Regions from separate parts of the Rhodococcus sp. WB9 genome, predicted to be linked through region 1. Evidence: riboswitches for the same ligand, from Rfam matches in the RefSeq annotation. Region 1 holds a riboswitch; each other region holds the start of a gene.
What was found. Region 1 has a riboswitch for S-adenosylmethionine ahead of FND50_RS04180 (aminotransferase class V-fold PLP-dependent enzyme). Riboswitches for the same ligand answer to the same signal wherever they lie in the genome.
Positions count from the first base shown of each region.

Region 2: another riboswitch for S-adenosylmethionine. It lies ahead of FND50_RS37905 (putative leader peptide); the one in region 1 lies ahead of FND50_RS04180 (aminotransferase class V-fold PLP-dependent enzyme).
Region 3: another riboswitch for S-adenosylmethionine. It lies ahead of FND50_RS37900 (putative leader peptide); the one in region 1 lies ahead of FND50_RS04180 (aminotransferase class V-fold PLP-dependent enzyme).
Region 4: another riboswitch for S-adenosylmethionine. It lies ahead of FND50_RS13715 (bifunctional o-acetylhomoserine/o-acetylserine sulfhydrylase); the one in region 1 lies ahead of FND50_RS04180 (aminotransferase class V-fold PLP-dependent enzyme).

Region 1 covers NZ_CP041769.1:869,377-873,902, forward strand. Annotated here, with positions in the region: gene FND50_RS04170 (cytosine permease) at 1-732, opposite strand, end outside; gene FND50_RS04175 (MCE family protein) at 1,029-2,276, shown strand; SAM riboswitch class IV at 2,357-2,471, shown strand; gene FND50_RS04180 (aminotransferase class V-fold PLP-dependent enzyme) at 2,523-3,818, shown strand; gene FND50_RS37715 (putative leader peptide) at 3,823-3,915, shown strand; gene FND50_RS04185 (hypothetical protein) at 3,965-4,526, shown strand, end outside.
Region 2 covers NZ_CP041769.1:6,291,825-6,296,350, forward strand. Annotated here, with positions in the region: gene FND50_RS29330 (ABC transporter substrate-binding protein) at 1-288, opposite strand, end outside; gene FND50_RS29335 (amino acid ABC transporter ATP-binding protein) at 325-1,107, opposite strand; gene FND50_RS29340 (amino acid ABC transporter permease) at 1,104-2,084, opposite strand; gene FND50_RS37905 (putative leader peptide) at 2,229-2,303, opposite strand; SAM riboswitch class I at 2,311-2,407, opposite strand; gene FND50_RS29345 (sulfite exporter TauE/SafE family protein) at 2,620-3,387, shown strand; gene FND50_RS29350 (HAD-IIA family hydrolase) at 3,464-4,255, shown strand; gene FND50_RS29355 (LppA family lipoprotein) at 4,277-4,526, opposite strand, start outside.
Region 3 covers NZ_CP041769.1:6,284,314-6,288,839, reverse strand. Annotated here, with positions in the region: gene FND50_RS29315 (LLM class flavin-dependent oxidoreductase) at 1-366, shown strand, start outside; gene FND50_RS29310 (NtaA/DmoA family FMN-dependent monooxygenase) at 382-1,776, shown strand; SAM riboswitch class I at 1,823-1,916, shown strand; gene FND50_RS37900 (putative leader peptide) at 1,921-2,004, shown strand; gene FND50_RS29305 (ABC transporter substrate-binding protein) at 2,157-3,791, shown strand; gene FND50_RS29300 (ABC transporter permease) at 3,795-4,526, shown strand, end outside.
Region 4 covers NZ_CP041769.1:2,984,858-2,989,383, forward strand. Annotated here, with positions in the region: gene FND50_RS13710 (homoserine O-acetyltransferase) at 1-854, opposite strand, end outside; gene FND50_RS13715 (bifunctional o-acetylhomoserine/o-acetylserine sulfhydrylase) at 851-2,134, opposite strand; SAM riboswitch class IV at 2,252-2,372, opposite strand; gene FND50_RS13720 (NADP-dependent isocitrate dehydrogenase) at 2,647-3,870, shown strand; gene FND50_RS13725 (MFS transporter) at 4,071-4,526, shown strand, end outside.

The DNA of each region.
Region 1 (4,526 bases):
CGTCGGGGCATACGACAGCGGCCCGCCGACCGCAAGGACCACGGCCAGAATCCAGGTGGGCCAGAATCCGCCGAGGAGATAGTCGCCGCTGCCCGCCCCGCCGTCGAAGCGACCACCGAACGCGAACACACCGAGCAGGAGCAGCGCGGCGACGACGGGCAGCACGAACTTCTGGAGCGCGACCACCGTGCCGTGACCGAACAGGGCGACGGCCACGATCTCGGCGGCGATGATGCCGTAGCCGAGGGCGAGCATGCCGTTGTCGACCGGTGTGCCGAGTAGGCGGTGGGCGGCGGCGATCAGCGCGTCACCCGAGGTCCAGACCGCGATCGCGGCGTACGCGAGGGCGAAGAGCAGTGTGAGCCCCGAGCCGATCATCCGTCCGCTCACTCCGAAGTGCGCACCACTCGACACGGTGTTGTTCGTGCCGGTGCGCGGGCCCAGGAGCGACAAGGGGGCGATGAGGAGCGTGCCGAGCCCGATGCCGACCGCGCTGGCCGCGATCGCGCTGCCGAACCCGAGTCCGAACGTGATGGGGAGCCAGCCGAACACGATCACCGAGAACGCCAGGTTGCCGCCGAAGAACACGGCGAGCATGTTGAGCGGTCGCGAATCGCGTTCCGATTCGGGGATGTATTCCACGCCGATCGACTCGACGTGTCCGAAGCGGTCCTCCGGCGGGGAGGGGGCGGTGTCGTCGAGGGGTGTCGTCGGGTCGAGATTCGTGGACACTGCGGACCTCACATTCCGGGGCGGAAGTGACTGTCATCACGTCCTGGTGGGTACCGAAGATATTCCAAACTGAAAATTCAGTCAAGACCGGCGAGTGACGTGCGCCACCGAGGGTGGCTCGGAGTTTGCGCTGCTACGACGACCGGATTAGATATATATGTAACCGCTTGTCTCATGTATACCTCTGTCATTGGAGTGCCTGTGTCTGCCGCCGCCATCAACTGTCGTTTCGCGAACCGGTGCCGGCTCGCCGCAGCGGGGACGGCGTTCGGGCGACGCGACATCGAGGGTGGACGGTGAGGTCGCCGCTCGTCCGGTGGCAGCTGATCGGCTTCGTTCTCGTGGCCCTCATGGGCCTCGTCTACGTGGGTGCCAACTACGTGCGCCTGGGCAATCTCCTCGGGTTCGGCGAATACACCGTGCACCTCGAATCGGAGACGTCGGGCGGCATCTTCACCAATGCGGAAGTCACGTACCGTGGCGTGCCGGTCGGCCGCGTCGGGGGCATGTCCCTGACCGCGGACGGCGTCGTCGTCGAACTGAGGATCGACACGAGCGCGCCCGGCATTCCCGCCTCCGCGAAAGCCGTCGTGGCCAACAGATCGGCGATCGGCGAGCAGTACGTCGACCTTCAGCCCGCCACCGATCGCGGGCCGTACCTGACGGACGGGTCCCGTATCGCCGCCGCCGACACGTCGACGCCGGTTCCCGTCGAAGAATTGCTCGCCAGCACACAGGGATTGACGGAATCCGTGCCGATCGACGCGCTCCACACCGTCGTGACGGAACTCGGCACGGCGTTCGACGGCAAGGGCGAAGACCTTCGATCGCTCGCGGATTCGTTGTCCGGGCTGTCGGCGTCGGGCGCCGAATCGCTCGATCGGACAGTGGCTTTGGTGCGTGACGGCCGCACCGTCTTGGGAACGCAGTCCGAACAGTCGTCGGCGATCAAGGATTTCAGTGTCGACCTGGACTCGCTCGCGGATCGGCTGCGCAGCAGCGACCCGGACGTCCGGCGGCTGATCGACAACGGAAATCCGGCGAGCGATCGACTAGGGCAACTCGTCTCGGAGGCCGGGCCGGGTGCCACGACAAACCTTGCCAACCTGTCCGCCACGGCGAAGGCGATCTCGGTGCAGGCCACCGCCCTGCAGACGCTGTTCGTGTATCTGCCCGGCGTGGCGGCCGCGTCTTCGACCATTGCGCCCGACGACGGAACCGTTCACCTGGGCCTGGTGGCAGAGACCGACAATCCGCCGTCGTGCACCGTCGGCTACGAGGGTACCCAGGCGATCCTTCAGGAGATGAAGCGGAACGACCCGAACTTCGACGACACGCAGCAGGACTTCCCGCAGAACACCGCCGCATCCTGTGCGGCTCCGCAGGGCAGTCTCACCGGTGTCCGGAGCGCGAACCGGATCGTGTTCGGAGACCCCGCCACCGTGCAGCCGTGGGACTCCACCCCCAAGAAGGATCCGAACAAGTTGGACCTCAACCCGATTGCCAATCAGCTCGCCCCGCTCCTCGGGGTGACCCCCAACTGACGCGAGTTCTCACCCCGGATCCCGGACGCTCCCGGATTTCGGGTTGACAACTGCGCGTCGATCCTGCAATCTTCGAAACAGGTCACGAGTACCAGCGTCAAGCCCCGGCTTGCTGGTCGGCAACCCTCCACCGCGGCGGGGTGCTCCGGGTGACGACCAGGCTGAGGTCCATACCGGACCCGGCAAGCGCGGACTCCGAGAGGGCACCGACCCTGCGACGAGTCCCTGACTACGAGGGATGTCGTGATGACTGCTGTATTGACCGCTGACGTGTGTGTCGCCCCCCTGGCCCAGGTTTCGGGCTCCGACCTGCGGGTTCCGCTCGTTCAAGGTGGCGACTGCGCGTACGTCAACTTCGACTACGCCGCCAGTGCGCCGGCATTGGCGCAGGTGACCGACCGAATCGGGGCGCTGCTTCCGACGTACTCCAGCGTGCATCGCGGCGCCGGCTACGCGTCGCGGGTGTCGACCGAGTGCTACGAGAAGGCGCGCGACTCGGTGGCCCGGTTCGTCGGAGCGGGCGAGGACCAGGTGGTGGTCTTCACCCGGAACACGACCGACTCGCTGAATCTGCTCGCCGGCTGCGTCCCCGGCAGCACCGTGGTCCTCGACATCGAGCACCACGCGAACCTGCTGCCGTGGAAGAACTCTCGCGTCGTGCGGGCGGCGGACACGCTGGACGAGACCGTCCGCCTGCTCGTCGCCGAACTGTGCTCCAAGCCCACCGCCCTGCTCGCGGTGACGGGAGCGTCCAACGTGACGGGCGAGGTGCTGCCGATCGCCGCCCTCGCCGACGTGGCTCATCGTTGCGGCGCACGGATTCTCGTCGACGCCGCTCAGCTCGCGCCGCACCGCCGCATCGACGTCGAGGAGTGGGGCGTCGACTACCTCGCCTTCTCCGGGCACAAGCTGTATGCACCCTTCGGCGCCGGCGTGCTGGTCGGCCGCCGGGACTGGCTCGACGCCGCCGAGCCCTACCTCGCAGGCGGCGGCGCGGTCCGGAACGTGACCGTCGAATCCACCCAGTGGGCGCCCGCCCCTGCCCGGCACGAGGCGGGAACCCCCAACGTGCTCGGCGCGGCGGCGCTCGCCGCCGCGTGCGATGCGCTGTCCGAGCTGGACTTCGGCACGGTGGCCGAACACGAGGCGGCGCTCACCCGCCTCCTCCTCGACGGCCTCGGCTCCGTCGACGGCCTGGAGTTCCTGCGGCTGTGGTCGGACGCCCCCGACTCCGTGGGGATCGTGACGTTCACGATCGACGGGTTCGAACCCGGAGAGATCGCCGCCTACCTCTCCGCCGAACACGGAATCGGAGTTCGCGACGGGCGGTTCTGCGCCCATCCGCTGCTGGGACGCCTCGGCCGGCCCGACGGCGCCGTGCGAGTGAGTGTGGGTCTCGGAAGCTGCTCCGGGGACGTGGATCGGCTGGTCGACGCGGTGCGCACGCTGGTGGCGGGGCGCAGGAGCTGGACCTACGCCAGGGAGAGCGACCAGTGGAATCCGGTGCCGGAGACGCGTTTTTCGCGAGACGCGCTAGTATGACCGTATGGCATCGCAGGCTGGGAGCACAACGATTGCTCACTGGTGCCGTCGGCATGTCGATCTGTGCCGAACCGCCTCGGGTATGTGTTCGAGCTGACCGTTCTTCCAGCTCCGTTTCATTCACACGTCATTCCCGAGGAACCCCTATGTCTCGAGACAATGCCTTCGTATCCCGTCCCCTTCGCGTCGCCGTCGAACTGACCGGTTCCGGCCATCACCCGGCGGCCGAGGGTGCCCCGGGCACGCGGCCGATCAACGGCGCGGACTACTGGGTGGACCTGACCGCCGACTCGACGGATCAGCTCGACCTCACGTCGTTCCCGCCGAACGTCGTCCGGATCCGGGCGTCCGATCTGCGTGAGGCGCAGCAGGAACGCGCGCGGATCCGCGCCGAACTCGTCGCCGACGGTCGCGACCCCGACGGCGTCACCGTCCTGGTGGACCTCGAGGTGCTCATCGCCGGAGAGGCCCGCGCCGCGCGCAAGGAGCTGGCCCTCCTCGACAGCGCACTGGATGCACCGCGTGCTCCGGTGTCGTTGCAGTACATCGGAACTCCGGTCGGCCTCGCCGGGCTCATCGCCGACATCCAGGCGGCCGGCGTCGCCGACGGTGTGACCGTGCTGCCGCTGTCGCTCCCCGGGGTTCTGGAGCAGCTCGTCGACGGCACCCTCCCGTGGCTGGAGGAGCGAGGTCTCGTCACCTCCGCCG
Region 2 (4,526 bases), 2.3 Mb from region 1:
GAGTGTATTGTCGTCGTCGGCGTAGAACCGCAGGGGCGGGGCGGAACCGGCGCTGCCCGTCACGACTAGCGTCCCGCGGTCGCGGATCTGCTGGGGAACCTTCGCGGCGATGGATTCGACCTCGTCGGTGGTGATGCGATTCTGGTCTGCGGTGAGGTTGTAGCCGGCGGCCGAGGTCGGCCCCGATCCCTCGTCCTCGACGTCGCCGCCCCCGCACGCGGCGGCGAGCAGCGCGAGGGTGGTGAGGGCCGAGGCCAGGATCTTCGTACGGAACCGTGCGGTGGACATGTGTGCCTTTCGGGATCCACACCGAGGTGTGGAGAATCAGAGAACTCGGGAGAGGAATGCTGTGGTGCGGACGTGCTGCGGGTTGTCGATGACCTGCGAGGGCGGGCCCTGTTCCACGACGACGCCGGCGTCCATGAAGACCGCCGTGTCGGCGACCTCCCGCGCGAATCCCATCTCGTGGGTGACGATCACGAGGGTTGCGCCGTCCCGTGCCAGTTGTTTGATCACGGCGAGGACCTCACCGACCAGTTCGGGGTCGAGGGCCGACGTGGGCTCGTCGAACAGGATCACCGCCGGACGCAGCGTGAGAGCCCGGGCGATCGCGACCCGTTGCTGCTGTCCGCCGGACAGTTGTCGCGGGTACTCGTGGGCCTTGTCGCCCACCCCGACCCGCTCGAGGAGTGCCTTCGCCTCCACCTCGACCTCGGCCCGGTCACGGCCCTGCGCCGACACCGGCGCCTCGATCACGTTCTCCAGCACCGTGAGATGCGGGAACAGGTTGAAGTTCTGGAACACGAATCCGATCCGGGACCGCTGCTTCAGGATCTCGCGCTCACGCAGTTCGTGCAGTTTGCCGCCCTTGCGCCGGTATCCGATCAGGTCACCGTCGATGCGGATGGTGCCCCGGTCGACCTTCTCCAGGTGATTCAGGGTGCGCAGCAGCGTGGACTTGCCGGAGCCCGACGGGCCCAGGATCACCGTCACCTCGCCCTTGCGGACCAGCAGGTCCACACCCTGCAGGACGTCGAGTGCGCCGAAGGACTTGTGCACTCCGCGCACCTCCACGGCGAACTCCGCCGGCTGGGCGTCGATCGTCATTTCGCGGCACCTCTCGGTACGGAGACACCGGCATCGAGGATCTCGGCGAACTTCCGGGCGAGCTTCTGCCACGGGGTCGGCGGCAGTGCCCGAGCCGATCCGCGTGCATAGTGTCGCTCGACGTAGTACTGGCCGATCGACAACAGCGTGGTCAGGATGATGTACCAGATCGTCGCGACCATCAGCAGTGGCACGACGCGGCCGTTCCTACCGAAGATCACCTGCACCTGGTAGAACAGTTCGGCGATCGCCATCGTCGACACGATCGAGGTGCCCTTGAACAGACTGATCACCTCGTTCGCTGCGTTCGGCAGGATGCCGCGCATAGCCTGGGGCAGAACGATCTTGAAGAACTGGCGTCGGCGCGGGATGCCCAGCGACTGCGCCGCCTCGATCTGCCCGTGGTCCACCGAGATGATGCCGGAGCGGATGATCTCGGCGGCGTACGCGGCCTGGTGCAGAGCAAGCCCGATGACGGCGGCGGTGAAGCCGCTGATGACGCCGTTGACCTCGAATGTGAAGAACCCCGGTCCGAACGGAAGGCCCAGCGACAGAGTCTGATACAGGTACGTGATGTTGAACCAGAACAGGAGTTGCACGATCAGCGGAATCGCCCGGAACGCCCAGATGTACACCCAGGCGATCACCTGCAGCACCGGGTTGTGCGACAAGCGGCTGACCGCCAGCACCACGCCGAGTGCGAATCCGAGGACCGTCCCCCACAGCGTCAGCTTCACCGTTATCCACAGCGCCTGCAGCACGGAGCCGGCGGTGAAGTACTTGGCGAACGTCGCCCAGTCCCATCCCGGGTTGGTGGCGAGGCCGTGGACGAACTGGGCGAGCAGTACCAGCACGGCGGCGCTGACGATCCACCGCCACGGATGCCATCTCCGCGCCACTTCCAGCGCGGCGTCCGCGTCGCCGGAGGGCACTGAATCGAGGGGCGCGGCCGAACGCGGCCGAACGGGGGCGCTCACGCTCCCTCACCACTTACGACAGACATCACTGAGGCGGCCTTTCACCTGGAACGGGACGGGAGGACGGCGCGTCTTCCGCGGGATGCGGGCGCGCGTCAGGCGCTCACCGGGCGAAATGCCCGGTGAGCGTGCTGTGAGACCTCGTCAACAGTGGCAGGAGGTGGTCCGGCACAGGTCGATGTGCCGTCTGCGCCACGCAGGGCGCGCAAAGTAGTTCATGTGCTGCCTTCCATCGATCCCGGCGGTAGCACCCGCACCCGAAGAATTCGGAAGGGTTGCTGCGACGTCAACGAGCCAGGTCTCTCGGTCGCTCTGGATGGTTGAAGCGAACACTAGCCGCATTCCCGAAGCCCGTCAACACGAGGTATTTCCCTGCAACACAGGGGAAATGGCGTCGGACGGACGCCAGAATCACCGTGCGCAGAAGTACTGACAGACGGAGATCCATGCGGTTGGATGATGCGTGCAACCCTGCATTTCCGCGGTCCTACGACCCGGCTGCCGGGGCTTCCGACGCCCTTGTAACGTCGCCTCGGTGACACCACTCGAAGCCATCGCGATCCTGGTAGCCGGCGTAGGCGCGGGCGCGATCAACGCCATCGTCGGCAGCGGCACGCTCATCACTTTCCCCACCCTGGTGGCATTCGGGTTCCCTCCGGTGACCGCCACGATGTCGAACGCGATCGGCCTGGTCGCCGGTGGCGTATCCGGAACGTGGGGTTACCGGCGGGAACTGGCCGGGCAGGGACCGCGACTGCGGTGGCAGATACCGGCGTCACTGTGCGGTGCAATTCTCGGCTCGTGGCTACTGCTGCACCTGCCCGAAACCGTGTTCGAACTCGTCGTCCCGGTGCTGCTGATCCTCGCCCTGATCCTGGTGGTGCTGCAGCCGAAGATCCAGGCCTGGGCAAAGCAGCGCGGCAGCCACGAGGCCGGCCTGAGCCCGGCGCGCCTCACCCTGCTGACCGTCGGGACGTTCGCCGTGGGCGTGTACGGCGGATACTTCACCGCGGCGCAGGGCATCCTGCTGATGGGTGTGATGGGCGCGATCCTGCCGGAGAGCCTGCAACGGATGAACGGCGCGAAGAACCTGCTCTCGCTGATCGTCAACGTCGTCGCCGCGACCGCGTACACGCTCGTGGCCTTCGAGCGGATCAGCTGGGCAGCCGCCGGCCTCATCGCGGTGGGTTCGCTGCTAGGAGGCGTCCTCGGGGCCCGCTACGGCCGCAGGCTGTCGCCCACCGCGTTGCGGGGAACCATCGTCGTCGTCGGCCTCATCGGTCTGTTCCGGCTGCTCGCATAGTCGCACATGCACCCTCCCGCTCCCTCATACTGAGTCGGTGAGCAACGACGTAGAGCACCCGGGCTGGACCTATCTCATGGACATGGACGGCGTTCTCGTCCACGAAGAGCACCTGGTCCCCGGGGCCGACCTGTTCCTGGCAGAACTCCGGGAATCCGGTACCCCGTTCATCGTTCTGACCAACAATTCGATCAGGACTCCGCGTGACCTCCGTGCCCGTCTGCTCCGCACCGGCCTGGACATTCCCGAGGAATCGATCTGGACGTCCGCCCTGGCCACCGCCACGTTCCTGGCGAACCAGCGACCCGGCGGCAGCGCGTACGTCGTCGGCGAATCCGGGCTCACCACCGCACTGCACGACATCGGGTACGTTCTCACCGAGAACGACCCCGACTACGTGGTCCTCGGCGAGACCCGCACCTACTCCTTCGAAGCGATCACCACCGCAATTCGTCTGGTGGAGAGGGGCGCTCGCTTCATCGCCACCAACCCCGACCCCACCGGCCCGTCCCGGGAGGGTTCCCTTCCGGCCACGGGATCCGTTGCGGCACTGATCAGCAGGGCCACGGGTCGCGACCCGTACTACGTGGGCAAGCCGAATGCGCTGATGATGCGCTCGGCGCTGCGGGCCATCGGCGCGCACTCCGCGAACACACTGATGATCGGCGACCGCATGGACACCGACATCGTCTGCGGGCTGGAGGCCGGGCTGCAGACCATCCTCGTCCTCACCGGAATTTCGACGCGGGATTCGGTGGAACTGTTCCCCTACCGCCCCACCGCGGTGCTCAAATCGGTCGCCGATCTGGTCGGCCGCACGTCGGATCCGTTCGGCGATGCGGCTCCGCCACCCGTGAGTACTTCCTAACCGCGGGACGTTGACAAGTACTCACGGGTGGCGGCAGCCGGTGACGCCCCTGATGGTCGCTGCCCTGTACGTCCCGAACGTGATCCGGTTCCCGTCTCCACCGGCGAACGTCACGTCGTGGCGTCCGGGTCGGTCGGCGTGCACGTCGAGCCGGTCCATTCCGGCGTCGGTGGCGATCGCACGGGCCGCGGCCAGCACGGCGGGCCAGTCCGCGTCGCCGATCGGGGTGTCGGACAGCAATACCTGCGTGGTGGCGGATTGCCCCTCCGCG
Region 3 (4,526 bases), 2.3 Mb from region 1:
GAGGACACCGTCGAGGCCGCCGGGCGCGCAAAGGCAGGCGGGGCGGTGCTGGTGTTCGCGGAACTGGACGTCGCGCTGGGCGCGTCCACGCCTGCCCCGCCGAGCGGACGGGTGTCGTTCGCCGGCGATGCCACCGGGCTGGTGGACCTGTTGCGGACCCTGGATGCGCACGTCGACGGCGTGCGCGTGCATCCCGCCGTCGTCGACGAGGACCTTCCGGTGCTGGCCCGGTTCGTGGTTCCGGCGCTTCTCCGTGCCGGCATCGCCCACCGTCCCGTTCCCGGTTCGACCCTGCGCGGCACGCTGGGCCTCGACCGTCCCGTCACCCGATTCCAGGCCGAGCGCCTCGAACACTCTTCTCGCTGAAAGGTTGTGGAGAACATGACCGACAACTCGTACGCCCGACCCGGCGCCCAGGTGCACTTCGGTGTCTTCTTCCAGGGCGTCAACCACACGACGATCTGGTCGGATCCGTCGAGCGGATCGCAGATCGACTTCGAGACGTTCCGGCGGGTGGCACTGACCGCCGAGCGCGGCCTGTTCGACGCCTTCTTCCTCGGTGAGGGCCTGCGCCTGCGGGAACAGGAGGGCAAGATCCTCGATCTCGACATCGTGGGCCGCCCGGACGCGATCACCCAGCTCGCGGCGCTCGCCGGCATCACCCGGCACATCGGGTTGGTGGCCACCCAGAACACCACCTACAACGAGCCCGCCGACCTCGCCAGGCGGCTGTCCGGGCTGGACCTGCTGTCCGGTGGCCGTGCCGGCTGGAACGCGGTCACCACGGACAATGCCTGGACCGGTGAGAACTTCCGGCGCGGCGGCTTCCTCGATCACGCGGACAGGTACGAGCGGGCCGGGCAGTTCCTCGACACCGCCCGGGCGATCTGGGATGCGTGGGCCGACGGCGCGGTCGCGACGAGGACCGACGCGCCGTCGTGGGCAACCCCGGACGGGGTGCGGGAGGTGTCCCGGCGCACGTCGCAGTTCGACGTCACGATCACCCCCACGCTGCCGCGCAGCGCCCAGGGACACCCCGTCATCTTCCAGGCCGGTGACTCACCGGCGGGCCGGGACTTCGCGGCCGCGCACACCGACGTGATCTTCTCCCGGCACGGAACGCATTTCGACGCGGCGCTCGCCTTCGCCGAGGACATCAGGGCGAGAGTGCGTCGTGCGGGGCGCCCCGAGGACGACGTCAAGATTCTGCCGGGCACGCAGATCGTGCTCGCGGAGAACGCGTCCGAGGTGGAGGAGAAGGTGCGCTGGGTTCTCGAGGGCCAGTACACCGGGCAGACGGCGTTGTCTCTGGTCGGTCAGGTGTGGGGCCGCGATCTGTCCGATCGCGACCCGGACGGTCCACTGCCCGAATTCGATCCGGTGCCCGCGCCGATCTCCGTCACCCGCGGGGCGGCGCGTGACGGAAAGGATCCGCTCGCCATCGCCCGGGAATGGCGGGCACTGGCGGAGGCGCAGAACCTGTCGCTGCGTCAGGTGGCGATCGCGACCACCCAGCGCTCCGGTTTCGCGGGCACCCCCGGGCAGGTCGCCGACGAACTCACCCGGTGGGTTCGCAGTGGGGCGACGGACGGATTCAACATCTCGCCGTATCTGGTGCCCACCGGACTCGACGAGATCGTCGACCTGCTGGTGCCCGAATTGCAGGAGCGAGGTTCGTACCGAACGGAATACGAAGGCTCCACCCTGCGTGAGCACCTCGGGCTCCGGCCCGCCCTGTCGCGGCGGGAGGTCGAGTCCCAGCAGGCGGTCGGGTAGCGGGGTCCGTGTGGCGCCGCGACCGGCGATCTCTTACACTCGGTAACGACCATCCAGAGCGACCGAGAGACCTGGCTCGTTGACGTCGCAGCAACCCCCCGCCCTGCGGGTGCGGGTGCTACCGCCGGGATCGATGGAGGAACGATGTTGACCGAAGGTTTCGTGAGCGCCTGGGGGCGCCTGCACGTCGATCTCTGCCGGCTGTCCACCTCGATCTGTCACAGCTGACCTGACACCCCGATCTCTCGGGGTTCCGGCTCTTCACACCGCATCCGCGTCGGATCCGGTGTCCCTCACCTTCCTGTGCGCGTGAGCGCTGCCGATACGACGGGCAGCGCGCACGGCACTTCTTCGAGATCACGGAGTTCTCGGTGCCATCAGTGCTTTTGTCCTCGCCCCACCGCGGTGCCCGCATCGCAGCAGGTATCGGCGCCGCCGCCGTGCTGGCCACGGCGCTCACCGCCTGCGGTGGCGGTTCCAGCAGTTCCTCCGCGGATGCGGGCCCCGCACAGCCGGGCGGCACACTCCGCTACGGCCTCTCCCAGGCACCCACGTGCGCCGACCCCGCGCAGTCGGGCACGAATCAGACGATCTACGTGGCTCGTCAGGTGGTGGACTCGCTCACCGACCAGGACCCGGAGACGGGCGAACTGAAGCCGTGGCTCGCCGAGAGCTGGGAAACCGACGCCGACGCATCCTCCTTCACGTTCCACCTGAAGGAGGGGGTGACGTTCAGTGACGGAACGCCTTTCACCGCGGAGTCGGTGAAGAAGAATCTCGACGCCATCGTGAACACCCTCTCCGGCGCCAAGGCCCCGCTCGGTGCCAGCTACCTCGCCGGGTACACCGGAACCACCGTGATCGACCCGCTGACCGCGCAGGTCGACTTCGCCGCACCCAACGCGCAGTTCCTGCAGGCGTCGTCCACCCCGCAGCTGGGCATCCTGTCCGATGCGTCCGTCGCGAAGTCCGCCGAAGAGCGGTGCACCGGCAACATCTCGGGCACCGGACCGTTCACGTACGCCGACTACCAGCAGGACAAGTCGGTGACCCTCGCCAAGCGCGCCGGATACGACTGGGGTTCGGACGTGTTCGGCCACGACGGCGAGGCCTACCTCGACACCATCGAGTTCAGTGTCGTGCCCGAATCCGGTGTCCGCACGGGCAGCCTGTCCTCGGGACAGCTGGATGCGATCAGTGACGCGTTGCCGCAGGATGCCCCGCAGATCGAAGGCGCAGGCGGGCAGGTGCTCACCACGTCGAACCCCGGGACGCCGTTCGGTTTCCAGCCCAACGTGACTCGCGGACCGCTCGTCGATCCGGTCGTGCGCAGTGCGCTGGTCCCGGCGATCAACCGGCAGGAACTGGTCGACACCGTGCTCGGGCCCAACTTCACGCCCGCCACCAGCACGCTGGCCAGCCGCACCCCCGGCTACGTGGCGCTGCCGGACGTGACATTCGACCCGGAGAAGGCGAAGTCGATCCTCGACCAGGCGGGCTGGGTTCCCGGTGCCGACGGCATCCGGGAGAAGGGCGGTCAGAAGCTGAGCTTCCCCGTTCTGTTCAGCTCCGTGTTCGCCGGCAACCAGGCCATCCTCGAACTGGTGCAGCAGCAGCTCAAAGAGGTGGGAGTGGATCTGCAGCTGAATCTCGTGTCCACCCCGGAGGCCACCGCTCGCCAGAATGCCAAGGACTTCGACGCCACCTATTACAACAGCACCCGCGCCGACGGTGACATCCTCCGCACCCAGTTCGGACTCGAGGGCCGCAACCTGAACAACCGCGGACCGATTCCCGCGCTCGACGCCGTGCTCGCGAAGCAGCTCGCCACCACCGACACCACCGAGCGGAGCGCGCTCGTCGCCGACGCCCAGCAGCAGGTGCTCGACAACGGCCTGTGGATCCCCACGGTGGAGTTGTCGCAGGCGATCGGCGCCGGCCCGAACGTGCAGGACCTGAAGTTCGAGGCCTCGGCCCGGCTCCAGTTCTTCGACACCTGGATCAGCGGACGCTGAGCCATGATTCGCTACCTCGGACTACGCGTGCTGCAGGCGATCGCCGTCCTGTGGGCGACGTTCACCGTGTCGTTCGCCGTGCTGTTCCTGTTGCCGTCCGACCCGGTGAGCATCGCCGTCGACTCGGCGACCGCCGGAACGACGGTCGACGCGGCCGCCGTCGCGGAGCTCCAGGCGCGGTACGGCCTCGACCAGCCGGTGTGGGTGCAGTACTGGAATTCGCTGAGCCACGCCGTCCGCGGTGACTTCGGGTACTCGATCGCCACCGGGCAATCGGTGACCGAGGCGATCGGGAACGCGGTCCCCAGCACGCTCGCGCTGGCGTCCGCGGCGCTGCTCCTCGCGGTCGTGTTCGGGGCAGCGGTCGCGTTCCTCGCCACCTACACCAGGGTCCACTGGTTGCGGAATCTGCTGTTCTCGCTGCCTCCGCTCGGTGTCGCGGTGCCGACGTTCTGGGTGGGACTGATTCTGCTGCAGCTGTTCTCGTTCCGGTTGAAGGCCTTTCCGGCGTTCGGCGACCAGGGGTTCGCGACGCTGGTGCTCCCCGCGGTGACGCTCGCGCTGCCGACCGGCGCGGTGATCGCCCAGGTGCTCGCGGCGAGTCTGCAGACCACGTGGCGGCAGCCGTTCATCGAAGCCGCGCGGGCGAAGGGCGCGTCCCGCTGGCAGATCCAGACGCGGCACGCGCTGCGCCTGTCGAGCATTCCCGCGTTCACCATCGCCGGTGTGCTTGTG
Region 4 (4,526 bases), 2.1 Mb from region 1:
GACAGCAGCACATACGTGCTCGGGTCGAACCTGCCGACCAGCTTGTCGGCCTGGTGCTGGAGGTAGCTCTCGACGGAGTACCGTCCGCCGCGCCACGGGTCCTCGCCGTCCTGCGGCGAGTTCGCGAACCGGGAGTCGAGTTCGCTCTCGGTGCGGTACGTCAGGTGCGCGATCCGGCGGGCGATGCGCAGACCCGCCAGGGGGATCCGGCCGGTGCCGTGATAGTCGCCGCCCTGCCAGTCGGGGTCGCTGGTGATGGCCGCGATCTGGGTGGTCTGCGTGCCGATCTGGTCGGCGGTCGCGCGGGCGCCGACCGCGAGAACGAGCGCCGACGCCACCTGGTCCGGGTAGGTGACGGCCCACTCGAGCGCGCGCATCCCGCCCATCGAACCACCGACGACGGACGCCAGCTTGTCGATGCCCAGCAGGTCGGTGAACTTCTTTTCGGCCGCGATCTGGTCGCGGATGGAGATCTCCGGGAAGCGGCTGCCCCACGGGCGCCCGTCCTCGGCGATCGAACCGGGACCGGTGGTGCCGCGGCAGCCACCGAGGACGTTGGTCGCGACGACGCACCACTCGTCGGTGTCGATCGGCGCACCCGGACCGACCATTCCGGTCCACCATCCGGGGGAGGGGTGCTCGTCGGTGACGGGTCCGGTGACGTGGGAGTCACCGGTGAGGGCGTGCTCGACGAGCACGACGTTGTCCCGGTTGGGGGACAGCTCACCCCATCGCTGCACGGCAAGGGACACCGACGGGATCACTGTTCCGCTCTCGAGCTCGAGCGATCCGATGTCGATGGTGCCGAGTCGTCCGTCCGCCACGGGCAGGTTCTGTACAGCGCTCACGGTCAAGATGCCGCCGCCGTAAGTCCGGTCTCGATATCGGCGATGATGTCGTCGATCCCTTCGATGCCGACAGCCAGGCGGACCAGTCCGGGGGTGACGCCGCTGGCGGCCTGCTCCTCGGGGGTCAGCTGGGAGTGTGTGGTGGACGCCGGGTGGATCACCAGCGAGCGGACGTCGCCGATGTTCGCGACGTGGCTGTGCAGGGTGAGCGCGTTGACGAACTTCTTGCCCGCGTCGATGCCGCCGGCGAGTTCGAACGTCACGATGGCACCCGCACCCCTCGGCGCGATCTGTTTCGCCCGGTCGTGCCAGGGCGACGACGGGAGCCCGGCGTATCCGACGGACACGACCTCCGGGCGGGCCTCCAGGTACTGCGCGACGGCGGTCGCGTTGGACACGTGTCGTTCCATGCGAAGGCTCAGCGTCTCGAGGCCCTGCGCGATGAGGAATGCATTGAACGGGGAGATCGCCGAACCGAGGTCGCGAAGCAGCTGCACGCGAGCCTTGAGGGCGAACGCAGGCGGTCCGAGCTCGGAGTAGACGACGCCGTGGTAGCTCGGGTCCGGCGTGGTGAAGTTGCCGTGGCGGCCCTGGGTCCAGTCGAACGTGCCGCCGTCGACGATGACACCGGCGATCGCCGTGCCGTGACCGCCGAGGTACTTGGTGGCCGAGTGCACCACGATGTCCGCGCCGTGCTCGAGGGGGCGGATCAGGTAGGGAGTGGCCACCGTGTTGTCGACGATCAGGGGGAGTCCGTGCTGATGCGCGATCCCGGAGATGCCGGGCAAGTCGAGGACGTCGTTGCGGGGATTGGAGATGGTCTCGCCGTAGAACGCCTTCGTGTTGTCCCGGACCGCGTCCTTCCACTGCTCGAGGTCGTCGGGGTCCTCGACGAACGAGACTTCGATGCCGAGCTTGGGCAGCGTGTAGTGGAAGAGGTTGTACGTGCCCCCGTACAGCCGCGGGCTGGAGACGATGTGGTCGCCTGCCTCGGCGAGATTCAGGATCGCGATCGTCTCCGCGGCCTGTCCGGAGGACAGCAGCAGGGCGGCAACGCCGCCCTCGAGCGTGGCGATGCGCTGCTCGACCGCGTCCTGCGTGGGGTTCATGATGCGGGTGTAGATGTTGCCCGGCTCGGCCAGACCGAACAGCGCGGCAGCGTGATCGGTGCTGTCGAACGTGTACGAGGTGGTCTGGTAGATCGGCAGCGCCCGCGCCTTGGTGGTCGCGTCGGACGTCTGCCCGGCATGGATCTGCTTGGTCTCGAACGACCAGTTCTCGGTCATGTGCTGTCTACTCCAGTGGTCTGACGAGGCGCGGACGGAGTGCTGGTTCGTTCGCGCGCAGGGCTTGTCTGGGGTCTATCTACGACAACAACAACACATCATGAACCTCCGATGTCGGACCCGCGCTTGTCACCCGACTGTTGTATGAATCAGGGAACCAGGTCATCACCCGGGGCACCCCACCGCGGTGGAGGGTTGCCGGCCAGCTAGCCGGGGCTCGTTGCTGGCACTCATGACCTGGAGTGAATCTTAGCGGCTGAGGTGGAACGACCGGAAACGGCACCGATCAGGGCCGCTAGCAGGGAAAAGTTACCCGCGAGTAGGGGTGGGTTGCGCGCCCCACCTGTTGCGAGCCGCTCGCATAGCAGTACGCTTGTCTTGTTTAGGTGCGGTCTCCCCAGGGGCCGCCGTGACCGTCTACGTTTGATAAGCGAACCGTTCGCGGACCCACTCACAAAGTGCGCCCGCAACCGTGTAACCAGGGAAACTTCCTAGGAGGACGCGAAGCACCCATGTCCAAAATCAAGGTTGAGGGCACCGTCGTCGAACTCGACGGCGACGAGATGACACGCATTATCTGGCAGTTCATCAAAGACAAACTGATCCATCCTTACCTGGATGTGAACCTCGAGTACTACGACCTCGGCATCGAGTACCGGGACGAGACCGACGACCAGGTGACCGTCGACGCGGCCAACGCCATCAAGAAGCACGGCGTCGGCGTCAAGTGCGCGACCATCACCCCGGACGAGGCACGCGTCGAGGAGTTCGGTCTCAAGAAGATGTGGCGGTCGCCCAACGGCACCATCCGCAACATCCTCGGTGGGACGATCTTCCGCGCGCCGATCATCATCTCCAACGTTCCGCGACTGGTTCCGGGCTGGACCAAGCCGATCATCATCGGCCGTCACGCCTTCGGTGACCAGTACCGCGCCACCGACTTCAAGGTCCCCGGCCCCGGCAAGGTGATGATCACCTACACGCCCGAGGACGGCAGCGAGCCGATCGAGCACGAGCTGGTGAACTTCCCCGAGGGCGGCGGCGTCGTCCAGGGTCAGTACAACTTCACCAAGTCCATCGAGGACTTCGCGCGCGCCTCGCTCAACTACGGCCTGCAGCAGAACTACCCGGTGTACCTGTCGACCAAGAACACCATCCTCAAGGCGTACGACGGCGCATTCAAGGACATCTTCCAGCACGTCTACGAGACCGAGTTCAAGCCGGAGTTCGACGCGGCCGGACTCACCTACGAGCACCGTCTCATCGACGACATGGTCGCGTCGGCGCTCAAGTGGGAGGGTGGCTACGTCTGGGCCTGCAAGAACTACGACGGCGACGTCCAGTCCGACACCGTCGCGCAGGGCTTCGGATCGCTCGGCCTCATGACATCCGTGCTGCTGACCCCGGACGGAAAGACGTGTGAGGCCGAGGCCGCACACGGCACCGTGACGCGTCACTTCCGTCAGCACCAGCAGGGCAAGCCGACGTCCACCAACCCCATCGCGTCGATCTTCGCGTGGACCCGTGGACTCGAGCACCGCGGCAAGCTCGACAACACCCCCGACGTCATCGGCTTCGCCCAGAAGCTCGAAGACGTGGTCATCAAGACCGTCGAGGGTGGTCAGATGACGAAGGACCTCGCGATGCTGGTCGGCGGCGACCAGGGCTACCTGACCACCGAGGAGTTCCTCGGTGCGCTGGACATCAACCTCCAGAAGGCCATCGCCGAGCAGTAGGCACCGAGCCGCAGCGCTACGAACGGGACGTCCCTCACGGGGGCGTCCCGTTCGCCGTCTCCGGGTCCCGGGTGAGTCATCTCACGGTCGTTCGAGGCGCGAAAGGCGGAATCCGGGGAAGAGAATTTCGATGTGGGTCGTTGCGCAACGAGGCGCCGTGCGCCGCGTAGCCGTATCTCCGCCTAGTCGAAAGTTCTTCTGTGAGCACTTCCACCCCTGTCCGCCCCGAGCACCTCGGTGTCATCGCGCAACATCCGTCCGTCCGCAAGCTCGCCATGGTCGCGCTCGCGCTCGGTGGCTTCGGGATCGGGACCACCGAGTTCGTGGCGATGGGGCTGCTGCCCGAGATGGCGTCGAGTCTCGGGATCACCGAGCCGACGGCCGGGCACGTCATCTCGGCGTACGCGCTGGGTGTGGTCGTGGGCGCGCCTCTCATCGCGGCGCTGACCGCACGGGTGCCCCGGAAGACGCTGTTGATCGCGTTGATGGCGGCGTTCACGATCGGCAACGCCGCCACCGTGTTCGCGCCGAACTACGGCGTGCTGATGGCCGCGCGGTTCGTGGCAGGCCTCCCGCACGGCGCCTACTTCGGTGTGGCGGCCCTCGTGGCGGCGCACCTCGCGGACCGCGGCCAGCGGGCCAGGGCGGTCGCTCTC